DNA from 3 places in the uncultured Luteimonas sp. genome. Region 2 is predicted to be linked to each of the others. Evidence: predicted binding sites of a transcription regulator. Region 2 holds the regulator's gene; each other region holds the start of a gene.
The links. Region 2 encodes HrcA, which represses chaperone genes, less so after heat shock. Its sites were predicted from a motif close to TTNGCACTCNNNNNNNNNGAGTGCNAA; they were not measured.

Region 1 (6,562 bases), on a different contig from region 2:
GCTGGATTCCGCACAGGAGACAGCCATGCAGTTGCACACGATCTGGAGCGACCGCGGCGGCATGCATGCCGCGGGTGGAACGGGACCGGGCGATGATGACGCTACCCTGGTGGTGGCCAGCCGCGGCGCCAGCGTCGCGGTGGTCCACGCGGCCGCCAGCGCCTGGCTGGTGTTGCGCGGCAGCGCCGCGCTGGCGTGCCGCGAGGGTCGCTTCAACCTCGCGCGTGGACAGTGGATCGTGCTCGAGCGCGACGCGCGGCCGCTGCTGCAGGCGGGCACCGACGGCCTGGTCGTGGGCATCGCGCTGCCTGCGCGGCTGCAGTCGCTGGCCGCGGCGGACGGCGGACTGTTCACCGGGCTGGGACAGATGGCGCCGGGCGCGCGTGGCGACGCGCTGCGCGCATGGCGACGCTGCGCCCCGTTCGCGCGCAATGCGGGCCGGCGCCAGGAGGTGGCGCGACTGCAGCTGGAGCCGCTGTTGCGGCTGCTGGCGGTGCAGCAGGCGGGGTTCCGCGAACTGGTCGAGCGCTGTCCGGGCCGCTCGCTGCGGCGCCGCCGCCAGGTCTTCGCGCGGATGCAGCGCGCCTGGATGCACATGGCCGGCAACCTCGACCGGCCGATGCGCATTCCCGAACTCGCCGGCCTGGGCAGCGTCTCGGTCTGGTACTTCACCAAGACCTTCCAGGCGCTTTACGGCGAAGGCCCGCAGGCGGCCTCCAGCCGCCTGCGCCTGGCGCACGCGGCGCGGCTGTTGCGCGGCACCCGGCTGTCGGTGAGCGAGGCGGGCGCGGCCTGCGGCTTCGAGAACAACTGCAGTTTCTCGCGCGCCTTCCGTGCGCGCTTCGGCGTGCCGCCATCGCGCTACCGCGTGGCCGTCGCGCCACATGCGGCAAACCGGACCGGCACGAGGCGGCAAGCGGCATCGGCATCGGCGCCGTAACGTCCTCGCTGCGTTTAACGCACACATAACGAGATCCGGAGAACACCACATGACATCCCCGTTCCGATCGCGTGGCCGCGGGCTCGCGGCGCTGCCGATCGCCATTGCCTGCGCGCTGCCCGCGCTTCCTGCCGTCGCCCAGGACGCCCCCGCCGACGACACCCAGACCCTCGACCGCATCCAGGTCACCGGCTCGCGCATCCGTCGCGCCGACATCGAGGGCGCGGTGCCGCTGACCGTGATCGACCGCGCGGCCATCGACGCCAGCGGCGACGTGTCGGTGGCCGACGTGCTGCGCGATTCCACGTTCTCGTCGTTCGGCAACTTCCGTCCGCAGTCGGGCAGTTCGGCCCAGGCCACCGCCGACATCGACCTGCGCGGCATCGGTTCCGACCGCACCCTGGTGCTCGTGGACGGCCGCCGCGTGCCGTACGCCCCGTCCACCGGCAACAACGCCGACCTCAACACCATCCCGCTGGCGGCGGTGGAGCGCATCGAGATCCTCTCCGACGGCGCCTCGGCGCTGTACGGTTCGGACGCCATCGGCGGCGTGGTCAACGTCATCCTGCGCAAGGACTACGATGGCGCCGAAGTCCGGTACGGCATCGGCAACCCCGCGGTGCGCGGCGGCGAGACCGAGGAGGCCTCGCTGGTATTCGGCACCTCGTCCGACCGCGGCAGCGTGATCCTCGGCGCATCGGCCAACTCGCGCGACATGGTCTACACCCGCGACCAGATCAGCGGCACGATCCGCGGCGGCTCGTTCTACGGCAACAACTACTATCTCGAAAGCGCCACCGATCCGGGCGAGGAGGGCGAGTTCGGCGGCGCGCTGCCGGGCTATGCCTGCGACGACCCGAACTTCTGGCGCAACGGCGACAACTGCGTGTACGACTTCAACGCGGTCGCCGCCGACGAGGCCTCGGTCAAGAACAAGTCGCTGTTCGCGCGCGGCAGCTGGCGGATCGACGAGGACTGGTCGGTCTACGCCTCGGGCAGCTACAGCACCACCGACAGCTTCGGACGCTTCGCGCCGACGCCCGGCGCGCTGTATGTGCCGGAAGGCTCGCCCAACGACCCGGTGCCGGGCGACGGCCTCGGTGCGTTCGTCTACCACCGCTATGCGGCGGCGGGCAACCGCGACAACTTCGTCGACAACAGCGTCGCCGACCTCAACCTGGGCTTCACCTGGCAGGCCACCGACAAGCTCTACGTCGACTTCGGCCTGCGCCGCAGCAAGGCCAAGTTCAAGGAACTGGGGCGCGGCTACATCGTCACGCCGCTGGCCGAGCAGGCGGTCGCGGACGGGACGTACGACCTGTTCGATCCGTTCGGCAACTCGGAGGAAGTGGTCAAGGGCTTCACCGCGACCACCTCGCGCGACGGCATCTTCGATATCGAGGAGTTCTACGCCAACGCCACGCTCGACCTGTTCGAGATGGGCGGCGGCACCTCGGTGATGGCGTTCGGCGCGGAGTACCGGCAGGAGGACTACGCCGACATCTACGACTCGCTGTCCGAAGCCGGGGTGGTGGCGGGCTCGTCGGGCAATTCGGCCGCCGGTTCGCGCGAGATCTACGCCGCCTACGCCGAATGGCTGTTCCCGATCGTCGACAGCTTCGACTTCACCGTGGCCGCGCGCTACGACCGCTACAGCGACTACGGCAGCGACGTCTCGCCCAAGGTCTCGCTGCGCTGGCAGCCGCTGGACAACCTGACCCTGCGCGGGTCGGTGGGGCAGGGCTTCCGTGCGCCGCCGCTGCCCTACGTCCACGGCAAGCGCGCGTTCTCGGCCGAGCAGGTGGCCGACTACCGCACCTGCGTGGTGCTCGGCTACAGCCCGGCAGACTGCGGCGGCGACGCCGACGGCGACAACATCGCCGATGCCCCGCAGAGCGACGACGTCAGCTACCAGGTCGACACCTGGTCCAGCGGCAACATGGACCTGGAATCGGAGACCTCGCGCCAGTACAGCGTGGGCCTGGCCTGGGATGCGACGGACTGGCTGAACCTGACCGTGGACTACTACTCGATCGACGTCGAGGACCGCATCCGCCTGATCGAGTACCAGGAGCTGGTGAACTTCGACAGCGCCGGCATGCCGCTTCCGACCGGCACCTCGGTGCTGCGGCGGGCGAACGGGTCGATCAGCGAAGTCAACACCGCCTACGCCAACGAGGGCGACCTGGAAACCAGCGGCATCGACCTGAACCTGCGGACCCGCATCGAGCTGGGGGACCCGGGCCGGCTCGAGAACTGGCTGCAGGTGGCCAGGGTGCTGGACTACACGGTCACCGACGGCACCACGGTCAAGGACCGCCTCGGCTGGATCGCCTCGCCCGACCTGCGCGCGACCCTGCGCAACAGCTGGACGCTGGGGGCGCTCACCGCGAACTGGAACCTCAACTACATCGACTCGCAGGAGAACCCGGGAACCACGCCGGCGTTCGGCTTCACCGGCGGCGGTCCCGGCTCGCGCCTGGGCAGCTACACCACCCACGACTTGTCGGTGACCTACCGGGCGCCGTGGCAGGGGAGCATCACCGTCGGGGTCAACAACGCCGGCGACCGCTACCCGGAGCTGCTGGAGGTGCGCGGGCGGCCCTGGAACTTCGAGCTCTACGACGCCTACGGCCGCACGGTGTACCTGCGCTACGCGCAGACCTTCTGAGCCGGCGACCGGGGACGGCACCCGGCCGGATTCCGGTGCGTTCAGGTTGCAGCGCAGGGATGCGCTGCGGCCTCCTCCAGGATTCGACATAACCCATTGATCCGCTTTGAATCGTGGCCGGCGCGGCCGCGATTCACGGGACCGTCGCGGAGGCCGCCGCAGACTCGGTTCTCCGTTCCAGCAGTGCAACACAGGGAACTTTCCGAGGCCTTAGCAGTCACAGTTGCCGACTGCTAGACTCCTCCCATGAGCATGCCCATGTCCCAAGCCCTCGTTGCCAACAACCTGCCGGTTGCCGCCTTCAACGGCCTGACTCCGCTCGGTTCGCTGGAGGCCTATATCGGGGCCGTCCACCAGATCCCGGTGCTGTCGGCCGAGGACGAGCAGGCGCTGGCGCGCCGCTACCGCGACGGCGAGGATCTCGACGCCGCCCGCGAGCTGGTGCATTCGCACCTGCGCTTCGTGGTGCACGTCGCCCGCGGCTACAGCGGCTACGGCCTGCAGCTGGGCGACCTCATCCAGGAAGGCAACATCGGCCTGATGAAGGCGGTCAAGCGCTTCGATCCCGACATCGGCGTGCGCCTGGTGAGCTTCGCGGTGCACTGGATCCGCGCCGAGATGCACGAGTTCATCCTCAAGAACTGGCGCATCGTCAAGGTCGCCACCACCAAGGCGCAGCGCAAGCTGTTCTTCAACCTGCGCAAGAGCAAGACCCGCCTGGGCTGGCTCAACGCGGCGGAAGTCAGCGCGGTGGCCAAGGACCTCAACGTCTCCGAGCGCGAGGTGCTGGAGATGGAGTCGCGCCTGTCGGGTCGCGACATCGGTTTCGATGCGCCCTCGGACGAGGACGACGACCGCGCGCCGCCCGCGCCGGCCGCCTACCTGATCTCGCGCGACGAGGATCCGGCGCAGGCCTACGAGCGCATGGACAGCGAGGACAGCCAGCTCGAGCTGCTGCGCGAGGGCATGACCCGCCTGGACGCGCGTTCGCGCGACATCATCCGGCGCCGCTGGCTGGATGCCGAAAGCAAGGTCACGCTGCAGGAACTGGCCGACGAGTACGGCGTGTCGGCCGAGCGCATCCGCCAGGTCGAGGCGAACGCGCTGAAGAAGATGAAGGCGCTGTTCACGGCCTGACCGGACCGCCTGCGGCACCACGCGAAGCCCGGCCCTGCGCCGGGCTTTGTTTTTTGCGCGCTGTACCCTGTGCGGCGGTGCTCGACCCGGTTGCCACGTGACCAGTTTCTGGATCCTCCTGTATGCGGTGGGCGCGGTGCAGGCCGCGATGCTCGCGCCCGTGCTGTGGCGCTGCCCGGTGAACACCCCGGCCAACCGGGTGCTGTCGCTGTGGCTGGCGATCATCGCCGCGGATCTCGCGCTCAAGGCCGCGCACATGTCCGCGCCCGACGCCGGCTTTGCCGCGGCCTACCGGGTGGCGCGACTGCTGCCGTTCGCCTACGCGCCGCTGTTCTTCCTCTACGTGCGCACCCTGGTGGGCGGGCGCGCGCCGCGCCTGCGCGACCTGTGGCATGGCGTCTGGCTGGGCCTGCTGCTGGCGTGGATGACGTGGCGCTGGCTGGTGGGCGATCCGGTGTCGGCCGACGGCGACTGGCACCGGCGCTGGTTCGACCCGCTGCTGTTCTCGGTCGCCCTGTCCTATCTGGCCGCGGCCACCTGGCAGGTGCGCCGCTACCGGCGCTGGCTGCGCGGCCGGCGCTCGGATGCCGACCGCCTGTCGCTGCGCTGGCTCGCGGCGATGAGCGGCTGCCAGTTCGTGATCTGGGCCATCGCGGCCCTGCACGCGACGGCGCGGCTGCCCGGGGTCGACTACGTCCTGATCTATGCCGCGGTCGCGGCCTGGGTCTGCGTGGTCGGCTGGTTCAGCCTCGGCCAGCCGCCGGTCGCCGAGCCGCTCGGCGATGCGGCAGCGCCGGCGCCCGAGGCCGGTGGCGAGGCCGGGGACGATCCGCGCTTCGACGAGGTCGAGGCGCGGCTGACCCGGCTGATGTCCGAGCAGGCGCTGTATCGCGAGCCGGCGCTGGGCATCGCCCAGGTCGCGCGACGCAGCGGCTATCCCGAATACCTGGTCTCGGCGGTGATCAACCGCCGGCTGGGCGGCAACTTCTGGGAATACGTGAACCGGCACCGGATCGAGGCGGTCCGCGCCTGCCTTGCCGACGCCAGCGACCGGCGCGGCATCCTGGAAATCGCCTACGACGCCGGCTTCACCTCCAAGTCGACCTTCAACACCGCGTTCAAGCGGATGGTTGGCCAGACGCCCAGCGCCTACCGGAGCCGCCACGCGCAGCCACGCTGAGCGCATCGGGCGCGCGCAGGCGCAGCAGCCACGCGCACAGGGCCAGGTTGAACAGCCAGCTGGCCCACGCCGTCCCCACGTAGACCGGCATGAACGGCCATCCGAACACGCCGGTGCCCAGCGCCAGCATCACCCGCAGGGTCACCGCGCCCGCGGTCAGCGCCATCGAATAGGCCATCCAGCGCCGATGCCTGGCGATCTGGCCGACCACCGCCAGGCGGATGCCGTTCGCGGTCACCCCCAGCCACAGCAGCGACAGCAGGCTGAAGCCGGCCCGGCTCGGCCAGTCGCCCTGGGCGTGCTGGGCCAGCGACAGCCCCGAGACGCCGCCGACCAGGATCGCCACCGCCGACAGCCAGCCGCCGAGGCGGTGCAGCGCCGGCCAGCGCCGGCGCACGCCCCGGCTCAGCTGCAGCGGCACCAGCAGCAGCGCCAGCCCGGCGCCGAAGAAGTGCGCCGGGACGTCCACGCCCGAAACCGCGAACTGCGCGGCGAAGGGATCGCCGCTGCGGTACGCCATGAACAGGTAGGCGAAGGCATAGGCGGCGGTCGCCACGCAGGCGAGCGAGAACAGGGCCAGGGGCAGGGACGTGGCGAGGGCGTACAGGCGCGGTCGCATGGGCTTCTCCATCGG
Region 2 (6,562 bases):
TCGCGCTGCGGGTGCTGTGCACCAGCGCGTCGGCCTGGTTGCGCGCGCCGACGAGCTCATGGAACTTGAGGTCGTCCTCGCGGTGCGCCTCGGCGTCGGCCACCATCCGCTGGATCTCCTCGTCCGACAGGCCCGAGCCGGCCTTGATCTCGACCTTCTGCTCCTTGCCCGTCTTCTTGTCCTTGGCGGTGACGTGGACGATGCCGTTGGCGTCGATGTCGAACGACACCTCCACCTGCGGCATGCCGCGCGGCGCCGGCTCGATGCCCGACAGGTCGAAGCGGGCCAGCGACTTGTTGAAACGGGCCTGCTCGCGCTCGCCCTGCAGCACGTGCACGGTCACCGCGGACTGGTTGTCCTCGGCGGTCGAGAACGTCTGCGAAGCCTTGGTCGGGATGGTGGTGTTCTTCTCGATGATCTTGGTGAACACGCCGCCCAGGGTCTCGATGCCCAGGCTCAGCGGGGTCACGTCGAGCAGCAGCACGTCCTTGACGTCGCCTGCCAGCACGCCGCCCTGCACCGCCGCGCCGATGGCCACGGCCTCGTCGGGGTTGACGTCCTTGCGCGGCTCCTTGCCGAAGAACTCGGCCACCGCCTGCTGCACCTTCGGCATGCGGGTCTGGCCGCCGACCAGGATCACCTCGCTGATGTCGGACGCGCGCAGGCCCGCGTCGTTGAGCGCGACCTTACACGGCTCGATGGTCTTGCGCACCAGGTCGTCCACCAGCGCCTCGAGCTTGGCCCGGGTCAGCTTGATGTTGAGGTGCTTGGGACCGGAGGCGTCGGCCGTCACGTACGGCAGGTTGACCTCGGTCTGCTGGGCGCTGGAGAGTTCGATCTTGGCGCGCTCGGCCGCGTCCTTCAGGCGCTGCAGGGCCAGCGGGTCCTTGCGCAGGTCGATGCCCTGGTCCTTCTGGAACTCCTCGACCAGGTAGTCGATGACGCGCTTGTCGAAGTCCTCGCCGCCGAGGAAGGTGTCGCCGTTGGTGGCCAGCACCTCGAACTGCTTCTCGCCGTCGACTTCCGCGATCTCGATGATCGACATGTCGAAGGTACCGCCGCCCAGGTCGTACACGGCGATCTTGCGGTCGCCGCCGGCCTTGTCCAGGCCGTAGGCCAGGGCAGCCGCGGTCGGCTCGTTGATGATGCGCTTGACGTCGAGGCCGGCGATGCGGCCGGCGTCCTTGGTCGCCTGGCGCTGGGAGTCGTTGAAGTAGGCCGGCACGGTGATCACGGCCTCGGTGACCTTCTCGCCCAGGTAATCCTCGGCGGTCTTCTTCATCTTCTCCAGGATGCGCGCGGAGACTTCCTGCGCGGAGAGCTTCTTGCCGTCGCTGGTCTGCACCCAGGCGTCGCCATTGTCATGGGCGACGATGGCGTACGGCACCAGGTCGAGGTCCTTCTTGACCTCGGCGTCGGTGAACTTGCGGCCGATCAGGCGCTTGACCGCATAGAAGGTGTTCTTGGGGTTGGTGACGGCCTGGCGCTTGGCGGACGCGCCAACCAGGACCTCGCCGTCCTTGGTGTAGGCCACGACCGACGGCGTGGTGCGGTCGCCCTCGCTGTTCTCGATGACCTTGGCCTTGCCGCCGTCCATGATCGCCACGCACGAGTTGGTCGTGCCCAGGTCGATGCCGATGATCTTTGCCATGATGGGTTTCCCTCTGGAATCTTGTGTGCTGGCGGCGGGCCGCCGATGGTGCGTATCTGGGGGGCGGGGCCTGTCCCTTCAAGGGGCGGACCCTGCCCGGATGGCCTCGCGGCCTGCGTGACGCAGCGCGCGCGGGCCCGATCTGCTCCGGCCTCCCCTGCCGGGGAGCGAAGGCCTCAGTCGTGCTTGGCGACCGACACCAGCGCCGGGCGCAGCAGCTGGTCGTTGAGCACGTAGCCCTTCTGGAACAGCTGGAACACGCTGCCGGGCGCGACTTCGGCGGTTTCGACCGCGCTCATCGCGTTGTGCTTCTCGGGGTCGAAGGCGTCGCCCTGCGCAGGGGCCACTTCGGCCAGGCCGTTGTTGCCGCACACGCGGGTCAGCTCGCGCAGGGTCAGCACCACGCCATCGCGCAGCGGGTCTTCGGCCGGGGCGGTGTTGAGCGCCGCCTCGAGGCTGTCGAAGACCGGCAGCAGGTCGCCCAGCAGCTGCTTGTTGGCGAAACGGCAGGCATTGCGCACGTCGCGCTCGAGGCGCTTGCGCTGGTTCTCCATGTCGGCGCGGTCGACCAGCGACTGCGCGCGCAGCTGCTCGAGTTCGGCTTCGAGCGACTGGATGCGATCGTCCGGGGTGTTCGGTTCTTCGGCCGCGGGCGCGGCGTGCTGCATCGGTTCCGTGGTCATGTCCTGGGCTGGAAAAAGGCGGTCGCAGGCCGCCGGCCCCGCAGCTATGGGGCCGGCAGGTCCGGATTCAAGGCGGCGCCGAGCAGGTCGGCCGTCGCCTGGACCACGGGGATGACCCGGTCGTAGGCCATCCGGGTGGGCCCGATCACGCCCAGCACGCCCAGCACCTTGCCGCCCGCCGCGTACGGCGCGGTGACCACCGAAACCCCTTCCAGCGGCGCCAGCCCGGTTTCCTCGCCGATGAAGATGCGCACGCCCGGGGCGTGGATGGTGCGCTCGAGCAGCTGCAGGATCTCGCGCTTGCGGGCGAATGCCTCGAACAGCTCGCGCAGCCGGTCGAGGTCGGAGAGGTCCTGCACGCCGATCAGGCGGGTCTGCCCGGCCAGCACCATGTCGTCGCTGTCGGCGGGTGCCAGTGCCTGCTCGGCCAGCTCGACCGTCTGCGACAGCAGCGCCTCCATCTCGTCGCGCGCCGCCTGCAGTTCTCGCACCAGGGTCGCGCGGATGTCGGCCACCGGGCGTCCGGCGAAGTTGGCGTTGAGATAGTTGGCCACCCGCTCCAGCTCCGAGGCCTCGAACGGGCGCCGGGTCTGGATGATCCGGTTCTGCACGTCGTGGTCGGCGAACACCAGGATCGCCATCACCCGCTGCCCGTCGAGCGGCACGAAGTCGATGTGGCGGAAGGCGAACTGCTCGCGGCGCGGCACCGAGACCACGCCGACGAAGTGTGTCATCGCCGAGACCAGCTCAGAGGCGCTGCCCAGCAGGGACTGGGTGCCGCCACCGGCCGACAATTCGCCGCGCAGCCGCGCCAGCTCCAGGGTGGGAAGCGGCTGCACCTGCAGCAGCGAGTCGACGAAGACCCGGTAGCCCTGCGCGGTCGGGATCCTTCCTGCCGAGGTGTGGGGCGCGGACAGCAGCCCCTGCTCCTCCAGGTCGGCGAGGATGTTGCGGATCGTGGCCGCGCTGACATCCAGCCCCGCGTGCCGGGCCAGGGTCTGCGAGCCGACCGGCTCGCCATCGCGGATATGGCGGGCGATCAGGGTCCGCAGCAGCTGGCGTGCGCGCTGGTCGAGATTGCTGCCTGGCGGGGTTGCGGCCATCGGTTGATTAGATCGCCCGGGCCGGTGGGCCGCAAGCACGGCCTGTCCAGGCCGCGCCGGAGGCCGCAGCGCCGGGTCTGGCCCGGCAACTGGTGTCCCCGGCATCAGACCGGTGCGTCGGGGGACCGTGCAACCGACAGCCCACGGGAGCGCGAACGGGACGCCGCGGCCGGGGACCGGAACGCTCCCCGGACCCCGACCGCAGGCCGGCTGCCGGTCCGGCCACCGCTGTCTCGGTTCCTGCGAACGCGCGCACTACAATGCGCGACCATGCTCAAGCGCCTGACCCTTCGCGACTTCGCCGTCGTCCCCGAATCCGAACTCGAGTTCGGTCCGGGCATGACCGTGATTTCCGGCGAAACCGGCGCGGGCAAGTCGCTGCTGGTCGACGCCCTGGGCTTCCTGTCCGGCCTGCGCGCCGACGCGGGCATGGTCCGCCACGGCGCGCAGCGTGCCGAACTGCATGCCGAGTTCGATCCGTCGGCCGTCCCGGTGGCGCTGGCCTGGCTGCGCGAGCAGGAGTTCGACGACGGCAGCGCCTGCACCCTGCGCCGCACCCTGCGCGCCGACGGTGGCTCGCGGGCCTGGATCAACGGCCGGCCGGCCACCCTCGCCCAGCTCTCCCAGCTGGCCGGTCTGCTGGTCGAGATCCACGGCCAGCACGAACACCAGGCGCTGCTCGAGAAGGCCAGCCAGCTCGCCCTGCTCGATGCCTTCGGGCGGCACGAACCGCAGCTGGCCGCGGTGCGCGAAGCGGCCGCCGCCTGGGGCGCGCTGCTGCGCGAGCGTGACGCGCTGTCGAAAACCGGCGACGTGTCCGAACGGATCGACTGGCTCGGCCACCAGCTGGCCGAACTCGAACGCGAGGACCTGCGCCCCGAGGCGATCCAGGCCCTGGTCGCCGGCCACCGCCGCCAGGCCCACGCGGCCGGCCTGATCGCGGCCTGCGACGAGGCCCTCGATGGCCTGGCCGGAGATGATGGTCCGGCCTTGGTGCGGCGCCTGCAGCAGCTGCGCGGCGGACTGGCGCGCGAGCGTGCGCACGAACCGCGGCTCGGCGAGGTCGACGCGATGCTCGATTCGGCGGCGATCCAGCTCGACGAGGCGACCCTGCTGCTGCAGCGGGTGCGCGACGAGCTGGACATCGATCCGGCCCAGTTCGAGGCGCTGGACGCGAGCCTGGCGCGCCTGCATGAACTCTCGCGCAAGCACCGCGTGGCGCCGGAGGAACTCGCCGGGCGCCAGGCAGGCTTCGCCGCCGAACTCGAGTCGCTGCGCGATGCCGGCACCCGCCTGGCCTCGCTCGACGGCGAGATCGCGAAGGCCACCGCGCGCTGGCGCGAGGCGGCCGATGTCCTGGGCCAGGCCCGGGCCGAGGCGGCGGCGCGGCTGTCCAGCGCCACCACCGCACTGATCGCCGAGCTGGGCATGGGCGGCGGCGTGTTCGAAGTGTCGCTGGAACCGGTCGATGCCGGCCGCCCCGATCCCCAGGGCGGCGAGCGCGTTGAATTCCTGGTGTCCGCCAACGCCGGCCAGCCGCCCCGTCCGCTGCGCCGCGTCGCCTCGGGCGGCGAGCTGTCGCGGGTGTCGCTGGCGATCGAGGTCGCGGCGCTGGGTTCGGACACGGTGCCGACCATGGTCTTCGACGAGGTCGATTCGGGCATCGGGGGCGCGGTCGCCGAGATCGTCGGCCAGAAGCTGCGGGCCCTCGGCGCCCGCTGCCAGGTCCTGTGCGTGACCCACCTGCCGCAAGTGGCTGCGCAGGGGCATGCGCACTACCTGGTCAGCAAGGCCGACCTCGACGGCCAGACCCGCTCCGCCGTGCGCCCGCTCGACGCCCGCCAGCGGCAGGAAGAGCTGGCGCGGATGCTGGGCGGCGTGGAAGTGTCGAAGGAAGCGCGCGCGGCCGCCAGGCGGCTGCTGGCCAGCACCGCCGACTGAATCGTCCGCCGGCCCAAAGCCTGCGCCTCCTCAAGCGCCTTCACGCCGCGACCGGGGCGAATTCCCGCCACGTCCGTCGCCCGGACCGGCCTGGGGCGCCCCCGCCCGGGGCGCGCGCCTCCCTTCCATCTCCTTGCCGTTGTGCGTGAAGCTCGCGTGAGCGTCGTCACACGACGCGCGCGTATCGTCGCCGGTTCGATGGCGATCCACCTCAGGGGGAAGGCGGGATGGTGACTCACACGATGCAGGTACTCGACGGCCCGTCCGTCGAGGCAGCCGCGCGGGCGGACGATGCGATGCGGATGATGCTCTCCGCGCTGCAGGCCGTCGCCCAGGGCGACTTCACAGTGGAACTGCCCGGCCACTGGGACGGTCTGGAAGGCCGGCTCGCCGACGCCTTCAACACCGTGGTGCGCAGCAACCGCGAACTGGCGCTGGAGCTGGCCCGGGTCGGCGAGAAGGTCGGCCGCGAGGGCCTGACCCGGCAGCGCATCAGCCTGCCCAACCGCCACGGCTGCTGGGGCGACATGGAAGGCTCGGTCAACGACCTGGTCGACGACCTGGTGCGCCCGGTCGCGACCATCACCGAGGCGATCGCAGGCGTCGCCAAGGGCGACCTCACCCGCAGCGTGCCGCTGGAAGCGGACGGCCGCCCGCTGCAGGGCGAGTTCCTGCGTTCGGCGACGATCGTCAACCGCATGATCGAGCAGATGGGCGAGTTCAGCTCCGAGGTCACCCGCGTGGCGCTCGAGGTCGGCACTGGCGGGCGCCTGGGCGGCCAGGCCCAGGTGGCGGGCGTGTCGGGCGTGTGGAAAGAGCTGACCGACTCGGTCAACCAGATGGCCTCCAACCTCACCGCCCAGGTACGCAACATCTCCGAGGTCACCATCGCGGTCGCCAACGGCGACCTCTCGCGCAAGATCACCGTGGACGTGCGCGGCGAGATCCTGCAGCTCAAGGAAGCCATCAACACGATGGTCGACCAGCTGCGCGGCTTCGCCTCGGAAGTCACGCGGGTGGCGCGCGAGGTCGGTACCGAAGGCAAGCTCGGCGGACAGGCCATCGTGCCCGGCGTGGCCGGCACCTGGAAGGACCTGACCGACTCGGTCAACGCGATGGCGTCCAATCTCACCAGCCAGGTGCGCAACATCGCCGAGGTCACCACGGCGGTGGCCAAGGGCGAC
Region 3 (6,562 bases), on a different contig from region 2:
CGATCACTTCCGGAAGTTCGTAGGGATGCAGTTCGAGCACGCGTGTGGTCAGCGCCTCGAGCCGTGCGCGGACGGTCTTGATGACCAGCAGCACCTCCTCGGCGCGCTCGACCCGGCCGTCCCAGCGATAGACCGAGCCCACCGCCGGCAACACGTTCACGCAGGCGGCGAGCCGTTCGTCGACCAGCGCCTCGGCGATGCGCGCGGCGACCGCGGCATCGGGACAGGTACACAGGCAGGCGAGGGCGGTCACGACAGGGCGGGCATCGGGTTTCCGGGGCCGGATAGGATAGCCGACGCCGGTCGCGCAGCCGCGCGGATGGCGGAAGGCCCCGTGCCCGGAGCGCGGCTGCCCGGGCCGCGCGGCGCGGCGCTGGCGGACTTGCCGCAACGCTGCGTGCCGGGACCCGCACCATTCCGCCCGCGTCGCTGCCATTATTCTTCCCCCACCCCAGCGTGCCCAAGGTTGCCCATGTCGCCGATGCCACGTGTCGTATTGCGCCGGCTTGCCCTGCTGATGCTGCCGGTCCTGTGCGGCTGGAGCGTCGCGGCCGCGGCCCAGGTCGAAGCCGGTGCCGGGGTGTCGCTGACCCGCGGCAACGAGGACACGCCGGTCGTGGCGCTGGCCTGGCTGCCGGAATGGCGCGAATTCCGCGGAGGTACCCTGCACTGGGAGCTCGGCGCGATGCACGTGCGCGGCCGCAACGACTCGGACTACGACAACGGCGACGACGTCACCCTGGTCCACGGCGGCCTGCGCTACGAACGGCCGAGCGGCCTGGTCGGCGGCTTCGGCGTGGGCGTGCAGAGCGGCTCGACCGATGCCCTGTCCGGGGATCCGCAGTTCATCAGCACGTTCGGCTGGCGCTGGGGCCGCTTCTCGCTGCTGGCCCGGCATATCTCCAACGCCAGCCTGCACCAGCCCAACGACGGCGAGACGATGCTGCAGGGGGCGTGGCGGTTCTAGCCGCCGTGGCGGTCGTGCCCGCTCGCGGCGAGGATGTACGTCACTTCCGGTCCGGGGCGGCGCCTGCCGTTCTCAGCCGCGATGCAGGCGCGGCACGCGCTTGAGCCCGGTCAGCAGGCGGTAGGGACTGTTGCCGCTGCGCGCGGCCACGTCGGCCACCGGCAGGCGCGGACCCCAAAGCTCCACCGTGCTGCCCAGGCCGGCGCGCGGATGGTCGGTCAGGTCGATGGTCAGCATGTCCATGGACACGCGCCCGATCAGCTCGCCCGGCTGGCCGTCGATGACCACGGGCGTGCCGGAGGTGGCGTATTGCGGATAGCCGTCGGCATAGCCGGCCGCGACCACGCCCACGCGGGTGGGGCGGGTGGTGGTGAACGTCCCGGCGTAGCCGATCGGCTCGCCCGCGGCCAGTTCGCGCACTGCGATCACCTTCGATTCGAGTGTCATCACCGCGCGCAGCGCACCGGCCTCGGCACGCGGCGCGTCGAGCATATGCGAGCCGTAGAGCATCAGCCCGGGCCGGACCCAGTCGCGGCGCGTCGCCGGCCACGCCATCAGCGCCGCCGAATTGGCCAGGCTGACCGGGACGCCCGGCGGCAGCTGCGCGAGCGCTGCGTCGAAGGTGTCCAGCTGTTCCGGCGTGCTGGCGTGCGCAAGCTCGTCGGCGCGCGAAAAGTGGCTCATCGCCACCATCCGTTCGATCCAGGGCAGTGCGGCCAGGCGGCGCCACGCGACGCCATACTCGGCGGGCGACAGGCCCAGCCGGTGCATGCCCGAGTCGAGCTTGAGCCAGACCCGCCAGGGCCGCGCCGCACGATGCCGCTCCAGCAACTCGACCTGCCAGGGCGATGCGACGACCGTCCACAGGTCGTGGTGCTCGATCAGCGGCAGTTCGCCGGCGTCGAAGAAGCCCTCCAGCAGCAGGATCGGCGCGCGGATCCCGGCTTCGCGCAGTTCCAGCGCTTCCTCGATGCAGGCCACGCCGAAGCCGTCGGCCTCCGGCTCGAGCGCGCGCGCGCAGGCGATGGCGCCATGGCCGTAGGCGTCGGCCTTGACCACCGCCAGCGCCCGGCCGCCGCCGAGCGCGCGCGCATGGCGATAGTTGTGGCGCAGCGCGTCCAGGTCGATGGTGGCGCGCGAGGGGCGCATCAGCGCAGTCCCTTCGGGTTCGGCCAGGGCCGGCCGTAGCGCGCGATGTCCAGGCCTTCGGTGTCGATGGCCGGGGTTCGTCCGTCGATCAGGTCGGCCAGGTAGCGCGCCGAACCGCAGGCCATGGTCCAGCCCAGGGTGCCGTGGCCGGTGTTGAGCCAGAGGTTGCGGAATTTCGTCGCGCCCACCACCGGCGGGCCATCGGGCGTGGACGGGCGCAGGCCGGTCCAGAACTCCGCGGCCGCCAGGTCGCCACCGTCCGGGTACAGGCTGCGCACCACCAGTTCGAGCGTCTCGCGCCGGCGCAGCGGCAGCGACAGGTCGTAGCCCGACACCTCGGCCATGCCGCCCACGCGGATGCGGTCGTCGAAGCGGGTGATCGCCACCTTGTAGCTTTCGTCGAGCACGGTCGAATGCGGCGCCATTTCGGGCCGCGTGATCGGGATGGTGAGCGAGTAGCCCTTGAGCGGATACACCGGCAGGCGGATGCCGAGCGGCGCCAGCAGCTGCGGCGACCAGCTGCCCAGGGCCAGCACGTAGCGGTCGGCGGTTTCGACGCGGCCGTCGATGCGCACGCCGGCCAGGCGGTCGCCATCGGCCAGCAGCGCCTCGACGTCCTGGCCCTGCCGGAATTCCACCCCGGCCGCCGCCGCCATGGCCGCCAGCCTGGTGGTGAACAGGTGGCAGTCGCCGGTCTCGTCGCCGGGCAGGCGCAGCGCCCCCGCCAGCGTGTCGCGCACCTGCGCCAGCGCGGGTTCGGCGCGCACGATGCCGTCGCGGTCGAGCAGTTCGTAGCGCACGCCGTATTCGCGCAGCACCGCGATGTCGCGCGCCGCGCCGTCGAGCTGGGCCTGGGTCCGGAACAGCTGGGTCGTGCCCAGGGTGCGCTGCTCGTACTCGATCCCCGTGGCCACGCGCAGCTCGGCCAGGCAGTCGCGGCTGTACTCGGCCAGCCGCACCATCCGCGCCTTGCTCACCGCATAGCGGCGATGGGTGCAGTTGCGCAGCATCTGCCACAGCCAGCGGTACTGCGCCGGATCGGCGGTGGGGCGGATCGCCAGCGGCGCGTGCCGCGAGAGCAGCCACTTCACCGCCTTGAGCGGGATGCCCGGCGCCGGCCACGGCGAGGCGTAGCCCGGCGACACCTGGCCGGCGTTGCCGAAACTGGTGGACAGGGCCGGCGCCGCCTCGCGGTCGACCACCACCACCTCGTGTCCCTGCTGGCGCAGGTACCAGGCGCTGGTCACGCCAATCACGCCCGAACCCAGGATCAGGATGCGCATCGCCTCTGGTCTCGACGAAAGGTCAAAAAGGGTGGAAATCGGAAGCCGCCGGCGGGGCGGATGACGCCGTTCCCGCGCAGGCCGGAGTCCAGCGCCATCGCCCGGGAGGGGTGGACGACGACGCTGGACCCGGTGGAAGGAGAAAGCCGGGGCTTCCACCAGTATAGGAAGCAAAATCCAGTGAAATTCTCCGTTTTGCAGCGCTGTGGCAGGTAAAATCGCTCGGAAACCGGCTTCCCGCGGGACACCCATGAAGGCACGCGAACTCGATCGCATCGACCGCCGGATCCTGCGCATCCTGCAGCAGGAGGGGCGGATCCCGTTCACCGAGCTGGGCGAACGCGTGGGACTGTCGACCACCCCCTGCACCGAGCGCGTGCGCCGCCTCGAGCGCGACGGCGTGATCACCGGCTACCACGCGCGGCTTTCGCCCGCGGCGGTGAAGGCCAGCCTGCTGGTGTTCGTGGAGATCAGCCTGGCCTACAAGTCCGGCGACATCTTCGAGGAGTTCCGCCGCGCCGCGCTGCGCCTGCCCAACGTGCTGGAGTGCCACCTGGTCTCGGGCGATTTCGACTACCTGATCAAGGCCCGGATCTCGGAGATGGCCTCCTACCGCAAGCTGCTGGGGAGCACCCTGCTGACCCTGCCGCACGTGCGCGAGTCCAAGAGCTACATCGTCATGGAAGAAGTGAAGGAGACGCTGGAGCTGCCGGTGGCGGACTGAGCCCCAAGCTCTTTCCCGATCTGGCGGGCGTCGTACGGCTGCCTGGTTCTCGGAGCGGTGCGGTATGCGGTCGTGGTTGTCCAGGCGTGCGGAATCTCGAGAGAGCGTCGCACCTGACGGGCCCCGCGCGGCCGGCAGGCCCCTGCCGCGAATGTCCCCCGGCCTCCGCCTCCCGGCGAAGGCCTCCTCCTTGATTTGGCCGCAGGGGCCTGCCGACCTCGACGTGGCGCGGCTGACGGTAGCGGTGGTGGCCGGTCGACTATCCCCGGCCGGGCACCGGGCGGCCAGGGTCAGACGGTTCCGGGGTAGCCAGTGGCTGGCTGATTGGCAGGGCTGCGGCGCCACTCCGTTGCCGTTGCCTTTGCCATCGGCCTCTACCTCGGGTCATGGCGGATGCGGGTGTGCCCGGGGACGAAATCAAGGAGGAGGTGCCGGCCTGCAGGCCGGCACCGGGGGGCATTCGTCGCCGGGCACACCCGCATCCGGCCCCCGCGTCTTGGCAAGGCCCGGCCCTTCCTGCGCCCCCGGCCAAGCCGGCGTGGCGCCGGATCATGTTGCCCCCCTTGAAAGCCACGTGAAGCCTCCCCATGTTCCGCCCACCTCCCGGCCCGTCCGGGATTTTCGCGCCCGCGATGCTGGCAGTCGTTGTGTGAGAGTGCTAACATCGCCGCCCGTTTTGTAGTCCAATCAATCACTTGCGAGGGTTGAACATGAGCAACATCAAGCCGCTGTACGACCGCGTGGTCATCAAGCGCATGGAAGAAGAAAAGATGTCCGCCGGCGGCATCGTGATCCCCGACTCGGCCACCGAAAAGCCGATCAAGGGTGAGGTCGTCGCCGTGGGCGAGGGCAAGGTGCTCGACAACGGCAGCGTGCGCGCGCCCAAGGTCAAGGCTGGCGACCAGGTCCTGTTCGGCAAGTACAGCGGCACCGAGGTCAAGCTCGACGGCACCGACTACCTGGTGGTGAAGGAAGACGACATCTTCGCGGTGCTCGGCTAAGCGCCGAACACCGCGACGGGATTCGGGATTGGGGATCAGGGATTCGTAAGAGCGCCAGGCGCCCGCAATCCTTCCCCGTCCCGAATCCGTCGTTCCGCTTTTCCCAATCCCCAATCCCCAATCCCCAATCCCGGAGTTTCAACATGGCTGCCAAGGAAATCCGTTTCGGTGAGGACGCGCGCTCCAAGATGGTGCGCGGCGTCAACACGCTCGCCAATGCCGTGAAGGCCACCCTCGGCCCGAAGGGCCGCAACGTCGTGCTCGAGAAGAGCTTCGGCGCCCCGACCATCACCAAGGACGGCGTCTCCGTCGCCAAGGAAATCGAGCTTGCCGACAAGTTCGAGAACATGGGCGCGCAGATGGTCAAGGAAGTCGCTTCCAAGACCTCCGACAACGCCGGCGACGGCACCACCACCGCCACCGTGCTGGCGCAGGCGCTGATCCGCGAAGGTTCCAAGGCGGTCGCCGCCGGCATGAACCCGATGGACCTCAAGCGCGGCATCGACCAGGCGGTGAAGGCCGCCGTGGAAGAGCTGAAGAAGATCAGCAAGCCCACCGCCGACGACAAGGCGATCGCCCAGGTCGGCACGATCTCGGCCAACTCCGACGAGTCGATCGGCAACATCATCGCCGACGCGATGAAGAAGGTCGGCAAGGAAGGCGTGATCACGGTCGAGGAAGGCTCGGGCCTGGAGAACGAGCTCGACGTCGTCGAGGGCATGCAGTTCGACCGCGGCTACCTGTCGCCGTACTTCATCAACAACCAGCAGTCGATGTCGGCCGAGCTGGATGATCCCTTCATCCTGCTGCACGACAAGAAGATCTCGAACGTGCGCGACCTGCTGCCCGTGCTGGAAGGCGTGGCCAAGGCCGGCAAGCCGCTGCTGATCGTGGCGGAAGAGGTCGAGGGCGAGGCGCTGGCGACCCTGGTGGTCAACACCATCCGCGGCATCGTCAAGGTCTGCGCCGTCAAGGCCCCGGGCTTCGGCGACCGTCGCAAGGCGATGCTCGAAGACATGGCCGTGCTGACCGGCGGCACCGTGATCTCCGAGGAAGTGGGCCTGCAGCTGGAGAAGGCGACCATCGCCGACCTCGGCCGCGCCAAGAAGATCCAGGTCTCCAAGGAGAACACCACGATCATCGACGGCGCCGGCGAGACCGCCGGCATTGAAGCCCGCATCAAGCAGATCAAGGCGCAGATCGAAGAGACCTCTTCGGACTACGACCGCGAGAAGCTGCAGGAGCGCGTGGCCAAGCTGGCCGGCGGCGTTGCGGTGATCAAGGTCGGTGCCTCGACCGAGATCGAGATGAAGGAAAAGAAGGCGCGCGTCGAAGACGCCCTGCACGCCACGCGTGCGGCGGTGGAAGAAGGCGTGGTCCCGGGCGGCGGCGTGGCCCTGGTGCGCGCGCTGCAGGCCATCGGCCAGCTCAAGGGTGC

Region 1: a site for HrcA is predicted at 3,822-3,848, ahead of rpoH (RNA polymerase sigma factor RpoH). Genes of this name have one in related genera too.
Region 3: a site for HrcA is predicted at 4,759-4,785, ahead of groES (co-chaperone GroES). Genes of this name have one in related genera too.

Annotation. Positions count from the first base shown of each region.
Region 1 covers NZ_CANLNF010000002.1:153,330-159,891, reverse strand. Annotated here, with positions in the region: gene Q0863_RS05755 (AraC family transcriptional regulator) at 26-940, shown strand; gene Q0863_RS05750 (TonB-dependent receptor) at 990-3,611, shown strand; gene rpoH (RNA polymerase sigma factor RpoH) at 3,858-4,748, shown strand; gene Q0863_RS05740 (AraC family transcriptional regulator) at 4,846-5,928, shown strand; gene Q0863_RS05735 (DUF2306 domain-containing protein) at 5,867-6,547, opposite strand.
Region 2 covers NZ_CANLNF010000001.1:967,829-974,390, reverse strand. Annotated here, with positions in the region: gene dnaK (molecular chaperone DnaK) at 1-1,651, opposite strand, end outside; gene grpE (nucleotide exchange factor GrpE) at 1,828-2,334, opposite strand; gene hrcA (heat-inducible transcriptional repressor HrcA) at 2,379-3,437, opposite strand; gene recN (DNA repair protein RecN) at 3,708-5,378, shown strand; gene Q0863_RS04315 (HAMP domain-containing protein) at 5,606-6,562, shown strand, end outside.
Region 3 covers NZ_CANLNF010000002.1:196,255-202,816, reverse strand. Annotated here, with positions in the region: gene cutA (divalent-cation tolerance protein CutA) at 1-253, opposite strand, end outside; gene Q0863_RS05940 (acyloxyacyl hydrolase) at 482-967, shown strand; gene alr (alanine racemase) at 1,040-2,116, opposite strand; gene Q0863_RS05930 (D-amino acid dehydrogenase) at 2,116-3,399, opposite strand; gene Q0863_RS05925 (winged helix-turn-helix transcriptional regulator) at 3,650-4,123, shown strand; gene groES (co-chaperone GroES) at 4,834-5,124, shown strand; gene groL (chaperonin GroEL) at 5,268-6,562, shown strand, end outside.